Regions from separate parts of the Thermomicrobium sp. 4228-Ro genome, predicted to be linked through region 2. Evidence: a T-box and tRNA genes for the amino acid it is inferred to sense, from the RefSeq annotation. Region 2 holds a T-box; the other holds one or more tRNA genes.

Region 1 (11,036 bases), 1.6 Mb from region 2:
ATGGAATCAGCTACACGGTCATTCCGGGTTTGAGCTTCATCGATGCGGCACTCCCCCTGCTCGGCATCGACGCGCTGGCGAGCAATCTGCAGATCGTGGATGCGCTCGAACTCGTCAGTTGTGCTGAAGCTGCGCCGTTCGCTGCCGGCTACTGGCCCTTGTCTCCTCTCCGGCCTGCCCTCCTCGGTCAGGTGTATGACCGCTACATCGCATCGCACGTCAAGCTGGTTTTGCAACGGCTGTATCCCGCGGAGACGCCGATCCGGTTGATCCGAGCTGCGGGAAGTTCCCATGCACACGCGCTGCATGCGATGCTCTACGAGCTGGATCACTACGACTTCGACGCAACGACGACCGTGTTCATCCCGGCGCTCGACCCCTTGGATGCACCGGTGACCGAGGCGTTGCAGCGAGTGGTCGCACGCTTGCGAGCGCCGAATGGCTGTCCGTGGGATCGGGAGCAGACGCATCGGACACTTGTCTCGCATCTCCTGGAGGAAACGTACGAAACCATCGAGGCGATCGAGGCGGAGGACGACGACGCCTTGCGCGAGGAATTGGGCGATGTGCTCCTCCAGGTTCTGATGCACGCACAAATCGCCGAAGAGCGTGGTGCCTTCGTCTACGAGGAAATCGTGGGTACCGTTATCGAGAAACTCGTGCGTCGTCATCCCCATGTGTTCGGTCAGGAACGTGCTGAATCGGCAAGTTCAGTTCTGGCTCGCTGGGAAGCGATCAAGGCAGCGGAGCGTGCCGAGCAGGGGCGGCGGGAGCGTCTGGTACCGGCTTCACTCCCTGCACTGGCACGAACACAAAAATTGCTCGAGCGATTACATCGTATCCAACCAGAGCGACTCGCGGAACTGCAACGGGCACTCGCCCTGGTGGACTCCGATCCGGCTCGTGTGCTCGGCGCTCGTATCGTCTCGCTCGTCATCGAGGCGGTCCGATCCGGTGTTGACAGCGAAGCAGCCGTGCGATCCTGGAGCTTCGCCCTTGAACGCGAGGTCATCGACCAGTTGCAGGATTCCTGAAAAGTCCGAGAAAGGAGCTCGTCGTGAGCGACACAACGATCTCAGCACGAGCAGGACTCCGTCGGCATACCACCTGCGGGGAACTGCGTCGCGAGCACGTCGGTCGTACTGTCACCTTGAAGGGATGGGTGCATCGTCGTCGGGATCATGGTGGACTGATCTTCCTCGATTTGCGTGATCGGTACGGCATCACCCAGGTAGTCGCCAATCCGGCGCACTCACCAGATGCGCACGCAACGGCCGAGCGGGTGCGCGCAGAGTACGTGCTGGCTGTCACCGGCCAGGTCGTCGCCCGACCGGAAGGTACGGTGAACCCTGCCTTACCGACTGGCGAAATCGAAGTCGTCGCTGACCGCATCGAGATTCTGAATCCTTCGAAAACACCACCCTTCCCGATCGCCGAAGAGACCGACGTGGATGAGTCGCTCCGTCTGGAGTACCGCTATCTCGACCTTCGCCGTGCACGCCTGCAACGGAACTTGCTCCTCCGCCATCGTGTCGTTCGCTTCGTACGGCAGTATCTGGAGGAGCGTGACTTCGTCGAGATCGAGACGCCGATGCTTATCAAGAGTACTCCCGAAGGAGCACGTGACTACGTCGTACCGAGCCGAATCTTCCCAGGCCACTTCTATGCGCTGCCCCAATCGCCGCAGCAACTCAAGCAGCTCCTCATGGTCGCGGGCTTCGATCGCTACTACCAAATCGCTCGTTGCATGCGCGACGAGGACTTGCGAGCCGACCGCCAACCGGAATTCACGCAGATCGACCTCGAGATGTCCTTCGTCGATGTCGAGGATGTGATCGACCTGGTCGAGGGTTTGTACACAGAGATGTTCGAGCAGTTCGCTTCGAAACCGTTGAAGGAAAAGCCTTTTCCACGACTGACCTACGCTGAAGCGATGCTCCGCTACGGGAGCGACAAGCCGGATCTGCGTTTCGGCCTCGAGATCCAGGACGTTTCCGATGTCTTCACGGCGACTGAATTCGGTGTGTTCAAGAATGCTCTCGCTGCGGGCGGTGTGATCCGTGGCTTCGCCGTGCCGGGGTTCGCCGACGCAACGCGTTCACAGCTCGATCAGCTGACCGAACTGGCACGCTCGTTCGGTGCCAAAGGCCTGGTGTGGCTGGCACTCCAGCAAGATGAAGGACGCCTCACCGCGCGCTCGCCAGTCGCGAAATTCCTGAGCGAACACGAACTCGCGACGCTCGCGGAGCGGTTCCGGGCCAATCCTGGTGACTTACTCTTGCTCGTCGCCGATGCCGAGTCAGTCGCCGCGAACGTTCTCGGTCGGCTACGAAATCAGGTCGCCCGTGACCGGAAACTCATCGACGAGTCGGTCCATGCCTTCTGCTGGGTGATCGATCCACCCCTCTTCGAATGGAACGAAGACGAACAGCGCTGGGAAGCGATGCATCATCCGTTCACAAGTCCACGGGACGAGGACATTCCGCTCCTGGACAGCGACCCGAGCCGGGTACGCGCCAAAGCATACGATCTCGTGGCCGACGGTTACGAACTCGGTACCGGGAGTATCCGGATCCACCAGCGTGAGGTCCAGAACAAGATCTTCTCCATCATGGGCTACGACGACGCGGAGATCGAGCGCCGCTTCGGCCATCTTCTGCGGGCGTTCGAGTACGGCGCACCGCCGCACGGCGGAATGGCCCCTGGTCTCGACCGCACGGTGATGATCCTGGCTGGTGAGTCGTCGCTGCGTGAAGTGATCGCCTTCCCGAAGAACCAGCGTGCTCAGGACCTTATGCTCGGCGCGCCGTCACCGATCGACGAGCGGCAGCTTCGCGAGCTCCATCTCTGCATCGTCGACACCGAAGAATCGTCAACGACCGGCGCATGACTGTCGGGCGCTCTGCTCTTGAAGGACTCGGGAAAACGATTGTCGGGGGCCGGTTGCAACCGGCCCCCGACCCGTGGTGAGCAGCGAGGAGTATGCGGCGTTCAGCTCGCAGCGAGCTTCTTGGCGAGCTCGGCGATTTCCTCGGGCGCCAGCCCTGGAGCGAACTCCTCCGGCACCTCCGGGAGATCCGGCACTGGCCCACCAGCTGGTGGACCGTCGACGACCTCGAGGTCTCCATCGCCAGCCGGAGACGGTCCGCGCCAGATCTTCGCGATTTCCTTGTAGTCCTCCGGACTGAACCGGTAGAGCCGCCGATGGACGCCCATTTCCTCGTACTTGCGCGCCTCGGGGAACTTGCTGTTCTCGATATTGGGAATCGGCAACAACTTGGTTACCTGCACGCCGGTGAGCGTCTCGAGCGCCTTCGCGTAGGCCGTCGCATGGACGCCGCCACGGACCAAGAGATACCCGATCATCTCGCGTGCGACCGGGTTCGTCGTCATCTCGTAGACACGAATCTTATGTAGTCGCGCGCCACACTCCAAGAAGAAGTTGTGGAGAAGATCCAGGATCAGGTTGCCGCTGGAGAAGACGTAGTCGCCATGCCAGAACGCACCCATCGAGTTTCCGACGAACGCCGTCTGCGCGGTTGCGATAAAGTGATGCGTATTGCGCAAGTTGACGGCAGGGGCGAGCGGTGCGGCATCGGGTGCTGCTGGCTTCGTCGTGCCGGTCAGCATCAAGTTGACCGTAGCGGCGACCAACTCGATATGGCCGAGCTCCTCGGTCGCGATGTTCGCGATGAGGTCGTAGTACGGACGAAGCTTGTCGCGACCGCGGAAGTTGAACGACTGGTATGTGTAGTTCATCAAGGTCGACATCTCACCGAAGCGTCCGCCGAGCAGCTCCTGAACAGCGGCGGCAGCATTCGGGTCAGGCTCCTTCGGCTGCGGCAACTCGATTTGCAGACGATCGATTCGAAGATACATCGCGCTCCCTCCCTCGGAACGATCCGACGACAGCACTGTCAGTAGATCCCGTCAGTCCCTGTCGTCCAAACGGTCAGTCGGTGGACCACGAGGAGCCGACAGCTGACCGTGCATCGGCGTCTCCTTCGGCTCGCGATGCGGCGACACACCGGGGACAGCGGCCACGCCAGATCACTTGCGCTTCATCCACCTCGGCCCCTGGAAGGTCGGGCTCGAGGCAGGGCTTGCTTCCGACGACACAGGGCACATCGATCACTGCACCACACTCGCGACAGACGAAGTGGTGATGCCACTGCCGGAGCGTCTCCAGCAGCATCCGTCCCGGCCCAACGTCGGCGACCATGACCAGTCCAGCGGCCACGAGCGAGTGGAGCACGTTGTAAACCGTCGCCCGAGGGAGGTGAATGCCGCGAGTTTCCAGGTGGTGCAGCAGCTCATCGACGGATCGGTGCCCACCGCTTCGCTCCAGCGTGTCCAGGATGAGGAGACGCGGATTGGTCACCCGCAACCCTGCCCGGCGCAGGCGAGACGCCAGTTCGGCGCGTCGTTCGGGCGAGAGGAATTCGGTCACTGCGAGCCGTGCCCTTCCCTTGACACGGTCCAATGTACACACCTTTTTGGACAGTGTCAAGAGACGCGCGCTGGAGACTGATCCCTTCCTCGGTCGAGTTGGGAATTCGCAGTCGATCGCGCTCTCCTCCGTTGCAACCGACGAACACGCCCCGGCTGGGAGGCGCCATCCCTTGACAGCGCCTGCCGCTCCTGCCTATACTCTGTAGTGCTGCCGAGGCGGCAGGGACGTGCCGAGGTGGCGGAATAGGCAGACGCGCTACCTTGAGGGGGTAGTGCCCGAAAGGGCGTGGGGGTTCAAATCCCTTCCTCGGCACCACTTCGCGGGCGATTAGCTCAGCTGGTAGAGCGCCACGTTTACACCGTGGAAGTCAGAGGTTCGAGTCCTCTATCGCCCACGAATGCCGCGAGGCAGCGTAAGCCGAGGTAGCTCAGTTGGTAGAGCACGTGACTGAAAATCACGGTGTCGGCGGTTCGATCCCGCCCCTCGGCACCACGAAGAGAAACGGACAATGGCCGGCTCCACGCGGAGCCGGTTTTTCGTCCTGTCGAGACAGTGACCCCCAGCGGGACAAACCCCGCTGGGGGTCGCGGCCACGCTGCATCAGGCCACAGCTGCGCGGGAGGCCTCCACGAACAGGTCGATCGCTCGCAAATAGTTGGCTGCGATCTTGTCAGCAGCCTCGTCTCGGGAGAGCGTTCCGTTCAAGAAGCCCTGTACACCCTCCCACCAGAGCGTGCGACCGATTGCGAAACCAATATAGCCCGGGACTCCCGCGCCCATGCGGAGCCAGTGATCGACGCGAGCAGGATCGGCTCCCCGTCCCAAAACAACGCAGCTGACGTGGTCACGACCACCACTGCGCACCTTGGCGGCCATACGCTCGCAGTCCTCGCGACGATCCAAGCCCTCGATCTTCCAAACGTCCGGTACCACGCCGGCAGCATAGAATTCGTCGATCGCTTGGAGTGTCAGGTCCGGCCGCACGTCACGGTCGTAGCGCTCACTATCGCCTCCGACCCGCTCGAGCTGTGCCTTGGTGGCTGGCACGAGCAACTCGAGGAGGAACTTCCGATCCCGCTCACGCAGCCAATCGTGCAGTCGCTTGAGACGCTCGAGCTGGATCTGCTTGGTATCGGCAGGATCTTCGGGGTTGTAGCGCACGAGTGCCTTGGAGAAGGTGGGATCGAACGCCAGGATGTGGTCGCCGAACTGGTCACCGTACTCGAAGTCGAAGACCTTCTGGCCACTCTTCTCGACCGGCATCGCGAGGATATACCCGCGTTGTCGAGCCACCCGCGCGACGTCCGCCCCGTATTGCTCGTCCACGAGAATACCGGCTGCGTCGCGTGGTGCACCTCGCTCGACCGCGAGCTCGAAGCCAGCGAAGATCACCTGCTTCGCCTGCCGGATTTTCTCGTCCCGCTCGCTTTCCGGCACACGGGCCTTGCTGGCCATCTCCTCGAACGAGCTCCGATGGTCGAACGCGAGGATGTACAGCGGTCGATCGTAGCCAACGCCCATCACGACACCTCCCATCCTAGAGCCTCCACTGCCCCAACGCTAACCGAGATGGGGGAACCGATGCAACCCTTGACAACGATCGACTACGACGACTACACTTTATCGCGGTCGTTGGGGAGTCGTCTAACGGTAGGACGGCTGACTCTGGATCAGCTAGTTGGGGTTCGAATCCCTACTCCCCAGCCTGAAGCTGCCGCCGCAGTCGGCGGTGGCTTTTCGTCTTTTGTGCGTACACTTGTGCTGGGGCGGTCAGCCCACGCACTGTGTGAGCCAGTGGCGTACCGTGAGTCGGAGGAAGGCGACGAATCTCTTCATCCAGCCAACTGAAACCGAACGCGCCCTGCTCGTCTGCGTACACTGGCGGCATGACGGGTGGGATCCCCAATCGTCTCTCACTGAGTTGGCCCAACTCGCAGCGACTGCCGGTCTGCAGGTTGTCGGATCCATCGTTCAGCATCTACCACACCCGCATCCGCGACACTATGTCGGACCAGGGAAGCTTGCTGAAATATCCGCACTTCGCGAACGTCTCGGATTTTCCGTGTTGCTGGCTGATGACGAACTCAGCCCTTCACAACTCCGTCACCTGGAGGAGGCTCTCCAGGTCAAGGTACTGGACCGAACCGCGTTGATCTTAGACATCTTCGCGCGTCGGGCGCAGACGCGCGAAGGGCGGCTGCAGGTCGAGCTGGCTCAACTCGAGTACCGCCTACCACGCTTGACCCGCATGTGGACCCACCTCTCTCGACAAGCAGTCGGTGGCGTCGGCCTTCGCGGGCCAGGGGAAACGCAGCTCGAAATCGATCGGCGCCGGGCGCGTGAGCGGATCGCCTGGATCCGGCGGCAACTGGAAGATGTCCGCCGCCATCGCGAGCGATACCGGCAGCGACGCCGTCAGCAGCGCCTGCCGGTCGTCTCGCTCGTCGGGTACACCAATGCCGGAAAGTCGACACTCTTGAACGCCTTGACCGGCGCCTCCGTCCTCGCCGAGGACAAGTTGTTCGCGACGCTCGATCCGACAACCCGGCGCCTAGAGCTACCGGATGGACAGGTCGCTCTGCTCACCGACACAGTCGGTTTCATCCACAAGTTGCCGACGTCACTGGTCGCAGCATTTCGCGCCACGCTCGAGGAGATCCTCGATGCAACCCTGCTGTTGCATGTCGTGGATATCACGCACCCGAAAGCCGCCGAGCAAGCAGCAACCGTCCGCCGCGTTCTGCGCGAGTTGGGTGCCGAGCAGTTTCCGACGATCACCGTCTTGAACAAGATCGACGTGCTCGGCTCGGACCTGGCTCCTGACAGGCTCGCCGGCGAACTCGGTCTGCCGCCCAATGCGGTCCTCGTGTCTGCACGAACAGGTCAGGGCCTTCCGCAGTTGCGCCAGCGCATTGCCGAGGCGCTGCGGGCGGTTACGAAACCGGTCGCCGTGCAGCTTCTCGTTCCGTATCGAGAACGAGCGATCCTCTCCCTCATCGAAGAGCGAGGCACGATCGAAGAACAGCGTTACCAGTCAGAGGGCATCGTCGTCCAGGCGCGTATTCCGTCCTCCCTGCTGCCACGGGTGGAGCGCTATCTGCTTGCTGAGTCCGCCGATCGCTGAAGAATACTCGCTCAGGACGAAATTCCTGTCGCGCTTTGTCAGAAAAGGGTCGATAATAGGACCAGACGAACGGTGCAGCGCGAGGAGCAGTTCCCGTGACGATGAGCGAACTGGTACAGCGGTTGCAGAAAGACTACGGTCTCGAGGCCGCGCTGGTGGTGACCACCGACGGTCTCCTCGTCGAAGCAGCTTCGGCACCTGGCACGGAACTGGACAGCGAGGCGATCGCCGCCAACGCGGTGAGCGGCTTGCTCATGCTGGAAGCACTCGGGCAGGAACTCGGTAGTTCCCCGCGTCAAGCGATCGTCGAGTTCGACCGTCACTTGCTCTTGATCGCGCCCCTGGATCAGGACACGGCACTCGTCCTGGTCGCACAGGGCAGCGGGAATCTGGGACGCTTGCGGCTTGCCCTGCGTCGTATCGGCCCACAGCTCGAACAGCTGGCACGCTCGGGAGCACTGTGACGAGGAACGATTCGTGGAATCGCTGTCGTACGCTCGGACTGGCGTGGATTTGACCCGCGCAGAAGCGGTCAAGGCGCGCATCGCACGGGCGGTCGAGGAGACATTTACCCGCGACGTGCTGCGCCCCCTGGGATTATTCGGTGGCGTCTTCGCTGCACCGGGAAGCGACGGACAGCTCGCACTCGTTGCGACGATCGACAGTGTGGGGACAAAGATCCTGGTAGCGAACGTGTGGGGGGTTCACGAAGGTATCGGCATCGATCTCGTCCACCACAGTGCGAACGACCTGCTCGCATGCGGTGCTTTTCCGCTGTTCTTTCTCGACTACTTCGCGACTGCCCGGCTCGACGACCGCGTTCTCGAGGAACTCGTCCGTGGCATGACGCGGGCATGTCGGGATCTGGGCTGCGCGTTGATCGGTGGAGAAACCGCACAGCTACCGGGCATCTACACCCCTGGTGCGTACGATCTGGCTGGCTGTATGGTCGGCGTCGTCCCCGTCGACCGGATCGTCGACGGTTCCCGTATCGTCCCGGGGGACGTGGTGCTCGGGCTTCCGAGCAACGGGCTGCACACCAATGGGTACTCTCTGGCGCGCGCGAGTCTGGGAATGACCGGCAATCCGGAACGAGATCGGTCGATTCTCGAGGAAATACCGCCCTGGGCTGACCGACCACTCGGTGAGCTGCTGCTTCAGCCGCACCGATGCTACGTGCCACTTCTGCGCGAGTCGCTCGGGAACGAGGGGCTCCACGGCATGGCCCATATTACGGGCGGAGGCCTCGTCGAGAATATCGCACGCATCGTTCCCTCTGGTTGCCGAGTCGAGATCGACTCGCGGACGTGGGAAATCCCGGAAATCTTCGGCGAAATTCAACGCCGTGGGCAGATCGACACGGCGGAAATGTTCCGCGTCTTCAATATGGGGGTCGGCTTCGTCGTGATCGGCGAAGCGGCCTTTATCGCAGACCTTCGATCCCGACTCGGCGAGGGCTGGATTCTCGGAAGGGTCCTCGCAGCAGATGGACCGCGCGTGGTTCTGCGCTATGGGGAGCAGGACGATACTGTCCTCGTCGCGTAACTGGTTCGCTGATGGCCTGACCGAACGGAAGGATCCCGGTGATCGAAGACCATGGCGCTGATCGATGTCGCAGCACGCGAGATTCACGCGAAAATTGTGTACTATGGACCTGGTCTTTCTGGAAAGACGACGAACCTTCAGGTGATCCATCGGTCGCTTCCACCGCACGTCCGAAGCGAACTGGTTTCCATCGATACGGAAGCGGAACGAACGCTGTTTTTTGATTTCCTCCCCGTGGATATCGGAACGATCCATGGGTATCGCCTTCGGCTCCAGCTGTACACCGTGCCTGGGCAAACGCTCTACCGGCAGACGCGCGTTGCTGTTCTCAGCGGCGCTGATGGAGTCGTCTTCGTCGCCGACGCACAAAGAGAGCGACTCGCTGACAACCTGCAAAGTCTGCGCGAGTTGATTCAGAATCTCGCGAAACAAGGGAAGCGGTTCACGGATTTTCCGCTTGTCCTTCAATACAACAAGATGGACCTGCCAACCGCGCTGCCGGTTCCCGTCTTGGACCGCTATGTCAATCCCATGCGGGCACCCCGGTTTCCTGCTGTCGCTGTCCGCTCCGTCGGAGTGATCGAGACCCTCCGGACGATCATCCGCCTGGTCGTCGATCGTCTCTGAACCCGCCCTGACTTCGGGCATACTTCCCCCAGCACGGGAGGTTGGGCAGTGCTGCGATCCGATCCGTCCCTCGAACGAGCGCGAGCTGCCGGTACGATCGAAACGCCGGACCCGGAGCATAGCGAGCACGTCGCTTTCCTCGCGCTGCGGCTCTTCGATCAGCTGCGTGATCGCTTCGGTCTGCCGCCTGAGGGACGCGACTACCTCGCCGCAGCAGCCCTCTGGCACGATGCTGGCCAGTTCCGATCGCTGGCCGAGCACCACCGGTATAGTTTTGACCGTATCATGGCTGTTCCCCTGAAGGGATTCGACCGCACGGAGCAACTCGCCATCGCGAACATCGCTCGGTACCATCGAGCGGCGGAACCCTCACCGCGCCATCCCCAGTTCCAACGACTGCCGTATGCCTTGCGTCGACTTGTCGAACAACTCGCAGCGATTCTCCGGATCGCCGAAGGGCTCGATGCTAGTCATCAACAGTTCGTGGAAGACGTCAGTGTCGAGTTCAATAACGGTTACATCACCATTCACGCGCGTTCGAAGACCTATCCCACACTCGAGGTGGAAAAAGCGCAGGCACGTGCAGGCTTGTTCCGGGCGGTCTTCGGCAAGGATGTTCTGGTGCTCCCGGAAGTCGATGAGCACGCCAGAGAACATGTGAGGAGGTAAGATGAGGGCACTCCTCTCGGTCTCGGACAAGTCGGGAGTCGTCGAGTTCGCACGCCAGCTACTCGAATTCGGGTGCGAACTCGTTTCGACCGGTGGTACAGCGCGTCTCCTGCGAGAACACGGTTTGCCAGTACTGGAAGTTGCCGACTTCACCGGTTTTCCCGAACTGCTCGAAGGACGAGTCAAGACATTGCATCCGGCGGTTCACGCTGCGATTCTTGCCCGGCGCGATGAACCGAGCCATATGGAACAACTCGCACGTTTCGGCTACCAGCCGATCGATCTCGTCGTCGTGAACCTGTATCCGTTCGATCGTGTCGTTCACGCTGACACCCCGGAAGCGGAAGCACTCGAATTGATCGATATCGGTGGGCCGACTCTGCTGCGTGCCGCAGCCAAGAACTACCGGTGGGTTCTCCCGATCGTCGATCCGAACGACTACGGCCGCGTCGCGGCCGTCCTCGCGGCCGGTGGCCCAGCCGTGGTCCCTCTGGAGTTCCGTCGGGAATTGGCCGCGAAAGCATTCGCTCACGTCGCAGTCTACGACGCGCAGATCGCTGCCTACTTGCGTCATGACCAGTTTCCCGACCTGCTTCCCCTCCCGCTCGAGAAACTGCG
Region 2 (11,036 bases):
TCGCGTTGAGTTACGGTTTCGGGGTGCTCTGGTACGATCTGCTTCCAGGGCGTCTTCCCGAGAAGGTCTGGCGGGTGGCGGCTTACCCGTTTCTCGGTATCTGGATCGCTGAGCAGCTGCCCGCCTTCGGACCCTCGTTTGGCGGACTCCATCTGGTCCATACCGTCATCGGCTCGTTGGTTGCGGTTATCGTCGACTGGGTCATCAACCAGGCACGGCGACCAGCAGTGGTGCAGCAGTTCGAAGCACGAACCGCCTGATGTCTCGCTGACCGCGACGGGCCTCGTCGGCGAGCGAGCCCCAGAACAGCTTTCTGGGGCTCGTTTGGTATACTGGCCACGCTCGCGGCGATAGGGCCGCGTAGTGTGTCGTTCCTTTCCGCGCTGTCGCCGACCGGGTGAGGCAACGGCCCGGCTTTTGAGTACAGCGCGAACCCATGGGAAGGAGGTTTCCGTTGCCGCGTTACGAGCCAGAGCCGCGGAAATACGAACTCATGGTTTTGTTGCGTCCGGATCTCACGGATGAGCGACTGGAAGCGGCTATCGAGCGGATTCGGACGATGATCGCCGACCAGGGTGGAACGGTGTCGTTCGAGAAGCGCGATACCCCGTGGGGTCGGCGTCGCCTGGCTTACCCGATCATGAAGTTCCAGGAAGCCTTTTACGTGCTCTTCCAACTCGTTTGCCCGCCGTCGAAGGCGCGCGAGATCGAACGCGAACTCCGACTCAACGAACAAGTGCTGCGACATCTCATGGTACGCCTTGACACGTGAGATACGCCGGAAACGAACCGGAGGCCCGGGGGGTACGATGTCACGCGGACTGAATCGCATCGAGCTCATCGGTAACGTGGGCCGCGACCCCGAAATGCGCTATACGCCGTCCGGGGCTCCGGTCACACAGTTTCGCCTCGCGGTGAATTCGTTCCGCCGCAGCGGTGATACTGGGCAAGCTATCGAGGAGACCGATTGGTTTACCGTGGTGTGCTGGAACCGGCTGGCTGAGTTCGCCGACCAGTACATCCGGAAAGGCACGAAGGTCTACGTGGCGGGGCGGTTGCGGATCCGGCGCTTCACGGGAAACGACGGTATGGAGCGCACCGCCGTCGAGGTGGTCGCCCGGGAAGTGCTGTTGCTCAGTCCGCGACCGGCCGATGTGCCGGCTCCGACAGGGTTGCCGACCGAGGAAGAGGTTCCGGCACCGGATCTGCCGCCCGATTTGTCGTTCGACGACGAGGATCCATGGAACGATCAGGTACCATTCTGATCCACGGTGAGGGGTGAGGAAGCGATGACCGAGGAACTGCAGCCGACAGGTGTTGCGGACAATGGCGCAACGGAGGTGCCCGAGGCGCAACAGGAGCAGGCTGCCGAAGCGTCTCGACCCAGTCGAGCGGCGACACGGTATTATCCGCGCAAGAAGGTCTGCGCCTTCTGTATGGATGGCATCAAGCAAATCGACTACAAAGACTTCGGACGGCTCCGTCGGTACCTGTCGCCGCAGGCGAAGATCGAGCCACGCCGTTCGACCGGCACCTGCGCCAAGCACCAGCGGCAGTTGGCACGGGCGATCAAGCGCGCGCGTCACCTCGCTCTGCTGCCGTTCGTACCGGAGCGATGAGCGGTACCTGCTCGGTTTCCCCTGGGCAGGATCGTTCGGCCGCTGAGGAGCGAGGTGGCGCATGCAGGAGCGCATCAGGCGATGGCTGCCTGGTCAGCGCGCAGCAGGGCAACGCGGCGCGCGCTCACGACGGTTGCCCCGGCGTGAGCGCGAGCGTCTTCATGAACGAGCTGCCTTGATCGGCGTGGCGTCGGTGATCGCCGTCGTCGCGCTCTTGTTGGGCGGCGGCGCGGTGTATCAATACTGGTATCTTCCTCGCCAGGTTATCGTCGAAGTCAATGGGGAGCGCGTAACGCGGGGCGACTACTGGAAGATGCGCAAGCTCGAACTGCTCAACCAGATCAGTCAATACCAGCAGCTCGCGAACTTGACCACAGGGCAGCAGAGTACCCAATACCAGCAGCTCGCAGACCAAGCGCGTCAACAACTCGAGACGGTCGAAAAGGATCCGATCAACCAGCCGACGGTGGAACAGATGGTCGACGATCTGATCGTCGTACAGCGCATGGGTCAGCTCGGCGTCTCGATCGATCCGAAGGAGCTCGAGGAATACACGCTCAGCTTGTTCAGCAGCGTTCCACTATTGACCCCGACCCCGACACTCGGTGTCGATCCGACTGCTGCCGCTTGGGCAACGGCGACCGCAGCCGTAACGCCGACTCCGACGCCGACACCGACGCCAGAACCGGGAGTGACGCCGACACCGAGTCCCACCCCGACCCCGACGCCGTCAGTGTCACCAACGGCGACACCCACCGTGCCGCCGGAAGAGGCGCGGGCCACGGCAACTGCCGTGATGGCTGAGTATCGCGACACTGTCCTCGATCAAGCTGGTCTGTCGTTCGACGACTTCAAACGATTCGTCGTGCGACCACTGCTGGCACGCGAGAAGGTCCAACGAGCCTTGGAGGAACAGATTCCGTTGCGTGGCGAGCAGGTGCACGCACGACATATTTTGCTGACCACACGAGAGGCTGCCGAACAGGCGCTCGCGGACATCCAAGGTGGTGCAGACTTCGTGACTGTCGCGAGGGAGCGGTCGATCGATAGCGATACGGCACCGAACGGCGGCGATCTCGGCTGGCTGCCGCGCGGCTACATGCCTCCGGAGTTCGATGATGTGGCGTTCAGCCTTTCGCCTGGCGAGGTCGGGGGTCCGGTGCAGACGATCTACGGGTGGCACGTCATCCAGGTGTTGGAGCGCGATCCGGATCGGCCGATCAGCTTGCGCATGCTGGAAACGTTGCGCTCACGCGCTTTCCAGCGCTGGCTTGATGAGCAACGCCGGACGTCGACGATCGAATGGCATTTGGGGCTGACTCCGGTTCCGACACCGGCGACGCAGCCGTTCGTTGCCCCACCGGACGCACCACCAACGCCGACGCCGACCCCGACTCCGACACCGGCGGCCGGAGAGACACCAGCTGCGACGCCGACACCCTGATGGGGGCCAGGCCAGCAGGCACGGGAGGCAAGCAGGGATGCGCGCACCACCGATGATCCATTTCCGCGCGCGAGCTGCCCCATCAGCCGGTGGGCTTATCGGCCTGGGACTCTTCCTCGCGCTCGGGGCGACAGCGGTGCTCGCTGGTCTCGGGCTGGTCGGGTTAACCCGTTCGAGTTTGCCACCTCTCGCCCTCTGGCTGGTGTTCCTGGTGTGCGGTGGCGCGACAGCGCTCGTCGGCTATCTCCTCTTCGCGTACTTCTCCATCGGTTACGATATCACCGATGATTCGATCCGGATCCGCTGGGCGAACCGCATCGAAGAGATACCCGTGGATCGGCTGAGTTATGCCGGGCCGGCAGCTCCGTTACTCGGGTCGGTGCGGCACGCCTGGCAGCCCTTTTGGCCCGGCTACTACGTTGGCTGGATCCGCGCTCCCTTCGGTCGGGTGCGGGTGGTCGCGACGCAACCGACGAGTCGCCAGCTCCTTCTTTCCACGGATACACGTCACTGGGCGATTTCCCCGGCACAACCCGTTCTCTTTTTGGAACATATCGCGACGGTACGGCGACGACAGGCGCGTGGCACGGCACAGCCGGAAATCGCTGGCAGGGAACAGCTCGCCGCCGCGGGCTGGACAGCCGCGTTCCCGACGGTCGGGGACGTCGCGTCGGCGGGAATGGTGCGCGAACGCCCACGCGTGCTTCGCCCAGCGTTCCTGCGGGATCGGGTTGCGGTCGGTCTGCTCGTCGTCTCCGGAGCGCTGCTCCTCGGACTTGTCGGGTATCTCATCGTACGGTACGAGACACTACCCGAGACGCTCGTTCTCCATTGGAACGCCTCGGGACTTCCGGATCGAATCGGGACACGACGTGATCTCTGGTTGTTGCCGTTCGTTGCCCTCATCGTCACGGTCGCGAATGTCGCGCTCGCCTTGTTGGCCGAGCAGCTCGAAGCGTTCGCGGCACGCCTCATTCTCGGTGGGACGGTCATCGTTCTCATCCTGACGTGGGTCGCACTCCTGACGATCACGCTCTGACTCCATGCGAGGGGGCAGCCGTGGCGAATGCGATTACCGTAGGGCGTGTGGTGCTTCTGTTCATAGGAATCGCGCTTCTGTACACCGACCAACGGTGGTCGCTCGTCTTGGCCTGGGTACTCCTGCTCGTGGTCTTCGCTGGTGATGCGCTGGATGGAATCGTGGCGCGCCGACGCGGCACGACGACCGTGTTCGGGGCAGTCTTCGACATCGCCGGTGACCGAGTGGTCGAGAATGCGCTGTGGATCGTGTTCGCTGATCTCGGCCTGATCGGTGTCTGGGCACCGCTGCTGGTGATGACCCGAGGCTTTCTGGTCGATGGGTTGCGTAGCGTCGCGCTCCAAGCGGGACGAACACCGTTCGGCGAGCGGACGATGGCGCGGACGCGCCTGACGCGGTTCTTGACTGCCTCACGCACGATGCGCGCAGCGTATGGCGTAGCCAAGCTGGTGGCTTTCTTGTTCTTGGCTGGCGTCGTTGTGGAGCGACGCACGGGGTTTCCGCTGCTCGGTGCGCTGTTCCGTTCTCCTGCGCTCGTTGGTATCGGCTGGCTGGCTGTCTATGTCACGCTGCTCCTCACGGTCGCGCGCGGTGTTCCAGTCCTCGTCGATGCCTGGCCGTATCTCCGCTGGAATCCGGAGCGCGTTGGAGACAGCGGCGTTCCCGATCCGTCGGCAGGATGACGAATGGTGATCGGTTCCACGCTGTCGCTCGCACCACACTCGTCCGGTGTGGTCAGGTGCTAGCTGACTTCGCCGGCTCGGTCGCGTTCTGGCTCTGTCCACGCTATCGACATGCTGCGGCATGCAATCTGGCCCAGGTGCTAGGGGAGCCCCCCTACTCACCGGTGGTGCGTCGGGCCGTGCAGGGTGCCTTCCGGGCGAGCGCGCGCAACTTCTTGGCACTCCTCACCTTGCGGCTCGCCAGCGGTTTTTGGTCTCCATCTGTGGAACTCGAGTGGAGCGATGGAGTGCCGCGCGTGGGTGAAGGTCCGATTGTCTTCGTTTCCGCACATCTTGGCCCGTTCGACGTTGTTGCAGCGCTTCTGTCCAAGCGCGGCTACACGTTCCTCGTCCTGGCAGAGCCGATGCGTCCGGTGTGGCTCGATCGCTGCGTCCGCTGGTTGCGCGGACATCGGGGCGTGACCCTGGTGTCGCCGTCGCCTGCTGGCTTCCGAGCGGTGATCCGTGCCCTACGCTCAGGAATTCCGGTTGTCTTTCTGATCGACCGGGCGAGTGAGCGCGCTGGCCGGTCGATTCGCTTTTTCGGAAGGGCAGCGTGGTTCTCGGACGTTCCGATTCGGCTGGCGCGGCGTTTCGGCTGCCCCGTCGTTCCTGTCTTCGCGCAACGAACCGGGTACGGCTATCGCGTCAGTGTGGCGCCTGCGATCGACCTGGCAGCCAGGGATGAGGCGCACGTGACGGAACTCGGGGCGCTCGAACAGGTGGTTGCCCAGCTCGAACAGGCGATCCGCGCGGCTCCCGATCAGTGGCTGGTCTTTCGTCCGGTCTGGTCGGTCGAGTCGGTTCTCTGAGAGTTTCGCCTGGGCGCGGTGCGGAGGGGAGCGACCGGCTCGGCCCAAAGATCGTACGGCTCGGCGTGGGTAATACGGACCGGCACGATCTGGCCGATAGGTAGCCGGCCGGGGACGAAGACGAGGCCGTCGACCTCAGGAGCATGGCGTGGAGCTCGGCCAGCAGCGATCGGTCGGCGACGGCCACGTTCGTCTTCGAGTTCACCCTGGCCTTCGATGAGAACTGGGAGTACTTGCCCGATGAGCGCTCGGTTCTTCTCGAGAGAGATGCGCTGCTGCAAGGCCATGAGTCTGGCACGTCGCTCCTCGGCGATGTCGAGGGATACCGGCGCACCGAGTCTGACGCTCGGTGTCGGCGATTCCGGCGAGTAGACGAAGACACCGACGTGGTCGAATTGCATTTCGGCAACGAATTCGTAGAGGCGATGGAAGTGCTCTTCTGTTTCTCCTGGGAAACCGACGATGAAGGTCGTGCGAAGCGTGACGTTCGGAAGACGCTCACGGGCATACGCGATGAGCCGGCGATAGAACTGTGGATCGCTCGGTCGCGCCATCGCGCGGAGGATGGTCGGGTCGGCGTGCTGGAGCGGGATATCGAGGTAGGGGACGCACTGCGGGAGTTCAGCCATCGTGTCGATGAGTCGGAACAGCAATGGCGTCGGATAGAGGTACAACAGGCGAAGCCATGGTAGTTCAGGCACCTGTTCAGCGATCAGGCGGAGGAGGCCGGGGAGACCATCGCGAATCCCGAGGTCAGCACCGTATCGAATAGTGTCCTGGGCGACCAGGACGACTTCCTTGCTGCCGGTATCGACGAGTTCCCGGATCTCGCGGACGACGTCCGATGGTCGCTTGCTGACCTGGTTGCCCTTGATGAGAGGGATCGCACAAAAGGAGCAACGATGGTCGCAGCCGTCCGCGATCTTCACATAGGCGCTCGGTCGGGCTGTCGGCAATCGATGGAAACTCGGAAAGACGGCCTCGTCGGCGCGCACACTCGCAATGGGGAGACCGAGCAGTTCAGCGACCACAGCATCGATACGTGTCCACTCGCGGGTGGAGAGCAGCGCGTCGACTCCTTCCGGAACCTCCCGCCGGTGTTCGTCGAGACTGACCATACAACCAGCGGCGATGACGATCTGGTCGGGTCTCCGTTTGGCCAGCAGACGCTCGATCGCGGCGCGTGACTCCGCGCGTGCGGCAGCCAGGAACCCGCAGGTGTTGACGATCAGGACTCGTGCCTTCCGTGGGTCGTCGGTCGGCTCGAGTCCCTGGGCGATCAGGCGCTGGGCCATACCCTCAGAGTCGACCTGATTCTTCGAACACCCGAGTGTCACGATATGGAAGCGGATCGGTGGCGTCATCGTTACTCCCCATGCGTCTCCTTCGCTCGTCCGAGCAAGTATGCCCAGACATGGCCGGTACTCCCAGTCGTGAAACGCGAGATGGCAAGGCGTGCTCATCGTGTAGATCACTGACGAGTCATGATCGGGTCGGGAAGCGCATGGTGCCCGGTTGCAGCAGTGCAGTCGTTGTCCGAGTCGTGGGGAGTATGCTAGACTAGTGGTTGCGCCAGGGAGTCGGCGCGGGGCTGTAGCTCAGTGGGAGAGCACAACGCTGGCAGCGTTGGGGTCAGGGGTTCGAGTCCCCTCAGCTCCACCGAGGAGCATCACCGTTCCACCGAAGGGTGCGACCGGTTGTCGTCATGTGACGGGGAAGAGCGGCGAAGGGGAGCAGTAGCGGGCCGCAGCCGTTCAGCGAGCCGGTGGTCGGTGCGAGCCCGGTCGGCTCGAGGCCGTGAACTCGCCCCGGAGCTGCGCGAGCGAAAGCGCGAGTAGCTCGCGCCGGATCGTGCCCGTTACCGCACGGTGGAGGTGGGTGTCGCGCTGTCGACGCCAAGGAGGGTGGTACCGCGGGTCGGCCCGTCCCTTCGTGGGCGGGCCGTCGTGCGTTGGAGCCAGGAGCTGCAGGAGGGCACAGCGATGACGACCACACAGCAGGAGCGCCGAACCGAGCGCTACGAGCCGCAGGTCATCGAGCCCAAGTGGCAAAAGATTTGGGAAGAGACCGGTATCTACCTGAATGTCCAGGAGGATCCGGCGAAGCCGAAGTGGTATCACCTCGTCATGTTCCCGTATCCCTCGGGAAACCTCCATATCGGACACTGGTTCTCGTACGCGCCGGCTGACGCGGCTGCCCGTTACAAGCGGATGCGTGGGTACAACGTGCTCTTCCCGTTCGGGTTCGATGCCTTTGGACTGCCGGCAGAAAATGCGGCTATCAGGCACGGGATCCATCCACGGGTCTGGACCATGCAGAACATCGCTCACATGAAGAAGCAGCTTCGCTCGATGGGAGCGATGTTCGACTGGTCGAAGGAAGTCATCACCTGCCTCCCGGAGTATTACCGCTGGAATCAGTGGTTCTTCCTGCAGTTCTACAAGCGAGGGCTTGCCTACCGGGCGAAAGCACCGGTGTGGTGGTGCCCGACCTGTCAGACCGTTCTCGCGAACGAACAGGTGATCGATGGGCGCTGCGAGCGGTGCGGTACCGAGGTGTACCGGCGCGATCTCGAGCAGTGGTTCCTGCGCATTACGGCCTACGCGGAGGAGTTGCTCCGTTTCGACGGTATCGACTGGCCAGAGCGCGTCATCACGATGCAGCGCAACTGGATCGGCCGGTCGGAGGGTGCCCGCATCGTCTTCCACAGCGAGCAGGGCGATCCGATCGAGGTGTTCACGACACGGCCGGACACCTTGTGGGGCGCGACGTTCATGGTTCTGGCGCCCGAGCACCCGCTGGTCCAAAAGTTGACGACACCGGATCGGAGAGCCGAAGTCGAGGCGTACATTGACCAGGCCCGCCGGCGAAGCGATATCGAGCGCACGTCGACCGAGCGTGAGAAGACGGGTGTCTTCATCGGCGCGTACGCGATCAATCCGGTCAATGGGCAACGTATCCCGATTTGGATCGCGGACTATGTCCTGATGCACTACGGCACAGGCGCGATCATGGCCGTACCAGCGCACGATCAGCGCGACTTCGAGTTCGCGCGCCAGTTCGGCCTTCCGATCGTGGTCGTCATCCAGCCGCCCGACCGTACGCTTGACCCGGCCACGATGGAGGAGGCGTACGACGGTGATGGTGTCATGGTCAACTCCGGGCCGTTCGATGGTACGCCGACGGCGGGTGGCGAGGCGATCCGCAAGGTGATCGACTGGCTCGAGCAACAGGGGATCGGTCGTCGCGAGGTGACCTACCGGTTACGCGACTGGCTGATCTCGCGCCAACGCTATTGGGGCACACCGATCCCGATCGTGTACTGTGATCGCTGCGGGATGGTTCCCGTTCCGGAGGATCAGTTGCCGGTGCTGCTCCCCGAGGATGCCGAGTTCATGCCGACTGGACAATCGCCGCTCGTCACGCACGAGGACTTCGTCAACACGTCCTGCCCGCAGTGCGGCGGAACGGCACGGCGCGAGACCGATACGATGGATACCTTCGTCGACTCGTCTTGGTACTGGTATCGGTACCTGAGTCCACATGACAGCGAGCGTCCGTTCGACCCGGACAAAGTCACGTACTGGACGCCGGTCGATCAGTACACCGGTGGGATCGAACACGCCATCCTGCACCTCCTCTACAGCCGGTTCTGGACGAAGGTGCTGGCTGATCTGGGACTGGTGAACCACCGGGAGCCGTTCCTGCGCCTGTTCAATCACGGGGTGATCCTGGGCGAGGACGGCGAGAAAATGTCGAAGAGCCGCGGGAACGTCGTCGATCCGGACGACCTGGTTGCGCGACTCGGGGCAGATACGGTGCGCTTGTACTTGATGTTCATCGGCCCGTGGAGTCAAGGTGGGCCGTGGAGCTCGCGCGGCGTGGCCGGTGTGCAGCGTTTCCTGCAGCGTGTCTGGGCCCTGGTGAACGAGACGCTCGACATATCGGTCGATACGGAAGACGACGACCAGGCACGCGCGTTGCGTCGTCTCGTGCATCGCACCATCAAGCAGGTCACTGACGATTTCGAGACCTTCAGTTTCAACACCGCGATCGCGCGCCTCATGGAGCTCGTGAACGAACTTTCACGATTGCGCGAGACTCCGGTTGTCCGGATGCCGGTGTGGCGGGAAGCGCTCGAGACGCTGGTGCTCCTGTTGGCGCCAGGCGCACCGCACATCGCGGAAGAACTGTGGGAACGTCTCGGGAAGCCGTACAGCGTGCATCTGCAGGCCTGGCCGAGCTACGATCCCGAACTCGCTGCTGAGGGGACGGTCGAGCTGGTGGTGCAGGTCAATGGGCGAGTTCGCGATCGTCTGGTGGTTCCGGTCGATATCAGCGAGGACGAAGCGGTCGCTCGGGCCCGCGCGACGGAACGCGTCCAGAGCTACCTTGCTGGGAAGCGGATCGAGCGCGTGATCTACGTACCAGGACGGCTCGTCAACTTCGTCGTCAGCGAAGCAGCCGACTGAGTCGAGCTGCGTCGTACGTCAGCGGCGACCGATCAGGTAGGCGAGCGTCGCGAACGCCTCGCGGACGATGTACCAGCGTTCGAGCGGGGAGCCTGGGCGGATCGGGCTGTTCACTGCCGGTGAGCCGAGCGCGACGAAGCCGAGGTCGCGGGCCATGAGCTTGCTGCGGAACAAATGGAACCCGTCGCTGACGAGTAACAGGCGCTGCACGCCACGAGCGTGCAGCGTGGTAGCAGCGGCCTCCAGACTCTGCCAGGTATTGCGCCCGACAGGAACCACCACGAGGGCCTCTGGCGGGATTCCGAGTTGCTGGAGGTAGCGAGCGCCGACCTCTGCTTCGGTGAGGTCATCGGGGGCAACGCTGCCACCCACCAAGACCACGGTCGAGGCATAGCCCTGGCGGTAGAGGGCGGCGGCATGATCGAGTCTGGCGCGGAAGGCACGAGTCGGTCGGCCGTTGTACTGAGCCGCACCGAGTACCACGATGGCGTCGGCGGGTGCCCGTTCGTCGTTCCGGGCCTGTGCTTCGATAGCCAGGGCGAGTACGAAGAGCGTCGTACCGGTGGCGAGTACGCTGAGACCGAGAAGGCCGAAGGCCATCCAGTGCAAGGAGTGTTGTCTGCTCCGAGTCGGGGCTGCCACCTGGGTCATCGTTCCCTCCTAGGTTAACTGTGCCAGATACGCTGACTGGATTCTCCGGAGGTGTTCGGTGGCGGAAGTCGAGCAACGCATAACCCGCCTGGCCCCGCACCCACGACGGGCGGACCGATTCGTGGTGGAGCGGGACGGCGAACCCTGGCTCCTGCTCTCGGCAGCACGCGTTGCTGAGCTGGGGATCGTTGTCGGAGAGCGGTTGACGAGCGAGCGCGTCGCTGCGATCGAACGTGCAGGTGCAGTGGACGCTGCGATGGACATCGCCCTGCGTGCA

What was found. The T-box of region 2 lies ahead of leuS (leucine--tRNA ligase). A T-box ahead of a tRNA ligase gene usually reads a tRNA of that ligase, here a tRNA-Leu.
Region 1: it has a tRNA-Leu gene. The T-box ahead of leuS (leucine--tRNA ligase) is inferred to sense a tRNA for this amino acid. The anticodon was not compared.

Annotation. Positions count from the first base shown of each region.
Region 1 is NZ_JAPFQM010000001.1:150,826-161,861, reverse strand. Features, by position in the region: gene OO015_RS00925 (MazG family protein) at 1-1,034, shown strand, start outside; gene aspS (aspartate--tRNA ligase) at 1,073-2,890, shown strand; gene OO015_RS00915 (manganese catalase family protein) at 2,992-3,879, opposite strand; gene OO015_RS00910 (Fur family transcriptional regulator) at 3,953-4,483, opposite strand; tRNA gene OO015_RS00905 (tRNA-Leu) at 4,682-4,768, shown strand; tRNA gene OO015_RS00900 (tRNA-Val) at 4,775-4,847, shown strand; tRNA gene OO015_RS00895 (tRNA-Phe) at 4,870-4,945, shown strand; gene OO015_RS00890 (2-deoxy-5-keto-D-gluconate 6-phosphate aldolase domain-containing protein) at 5,054-5,989, opposite strand; tRNA gene OO015_RS00885 (tRNA-Gln) at 6,087-6,157, shown strand; gene hflX (GTPase HflX) at 6,258-7,577, shown strand; gene OO015_RS00875 (roadblock/LC7 domain-containing protein) at 7,679-8,041, shown strand; gene purM (phosphoribosylformylglycinamidine cyclo-ligase) at 8,055-9,122, shown strand; gene OO015_RS00865 (GTP-binding protein) at 9,174-9,749, shown strand; gene OO015_RS00860 (HD domain-containing protein) at 9,798-10,418, shown strand; gene purH (bifunctional phosphoribosylaminoimidazolecarboxamide formyltransferase/IMP cyclohydrolase) at 10,420-11,036, shown strand, end outside.
Region 2 is NZ_JAPFQM010000001.1:1,758,538-1,769,573, forward strand. Features, by position in the region: gene OO015_RS08235 (hypothetical protein) at 1-260, shown strand, start outside; gene rpsF (30S ribosomal protein S6) at 455-772, shown strand; gene OO015_RS08245 (single-stranded DNA-binding protein) at 810-1,265, shown strand; gene rpsR (30S ribosomal protein S18) at 1,290-1,619, shown strand; gene OO015_RS08255 (peptidylprolyl isomerase) at 1,681-3,063, shown strand; gene OO015_RS08260 (DUF1648 domain-containing protein) at 3,101-4,102, shown strand; gene OO015_RS08265 (CDP-alcohol phosphatidyltransferase family protein) at 4,123-4,785, shown strand; gene OO015_RS08270 (lysophospholipid acyltransferase family protein) at 4,782-5,636, shown strand; gene rimO (30S ribosomal protein S12 methylthiotransferase RimO) at 5,588-7,000, opposite strand; tRNA gene OO015_RS08280 (tRNA-Ala) at 7,224-7,295, shown strand; T-box leader at 7,351-7,569, shown strand; gene leuS (leucine--tRNA ligase) at 7,619-10,108, shown strand; gene OO015_RS08290 (YdcF family protein) at 10,127-10,759, opposite strand; gene OO015_RS08295 (regulatory protein RecX) at 10,818-11,036, shown strand, end outside.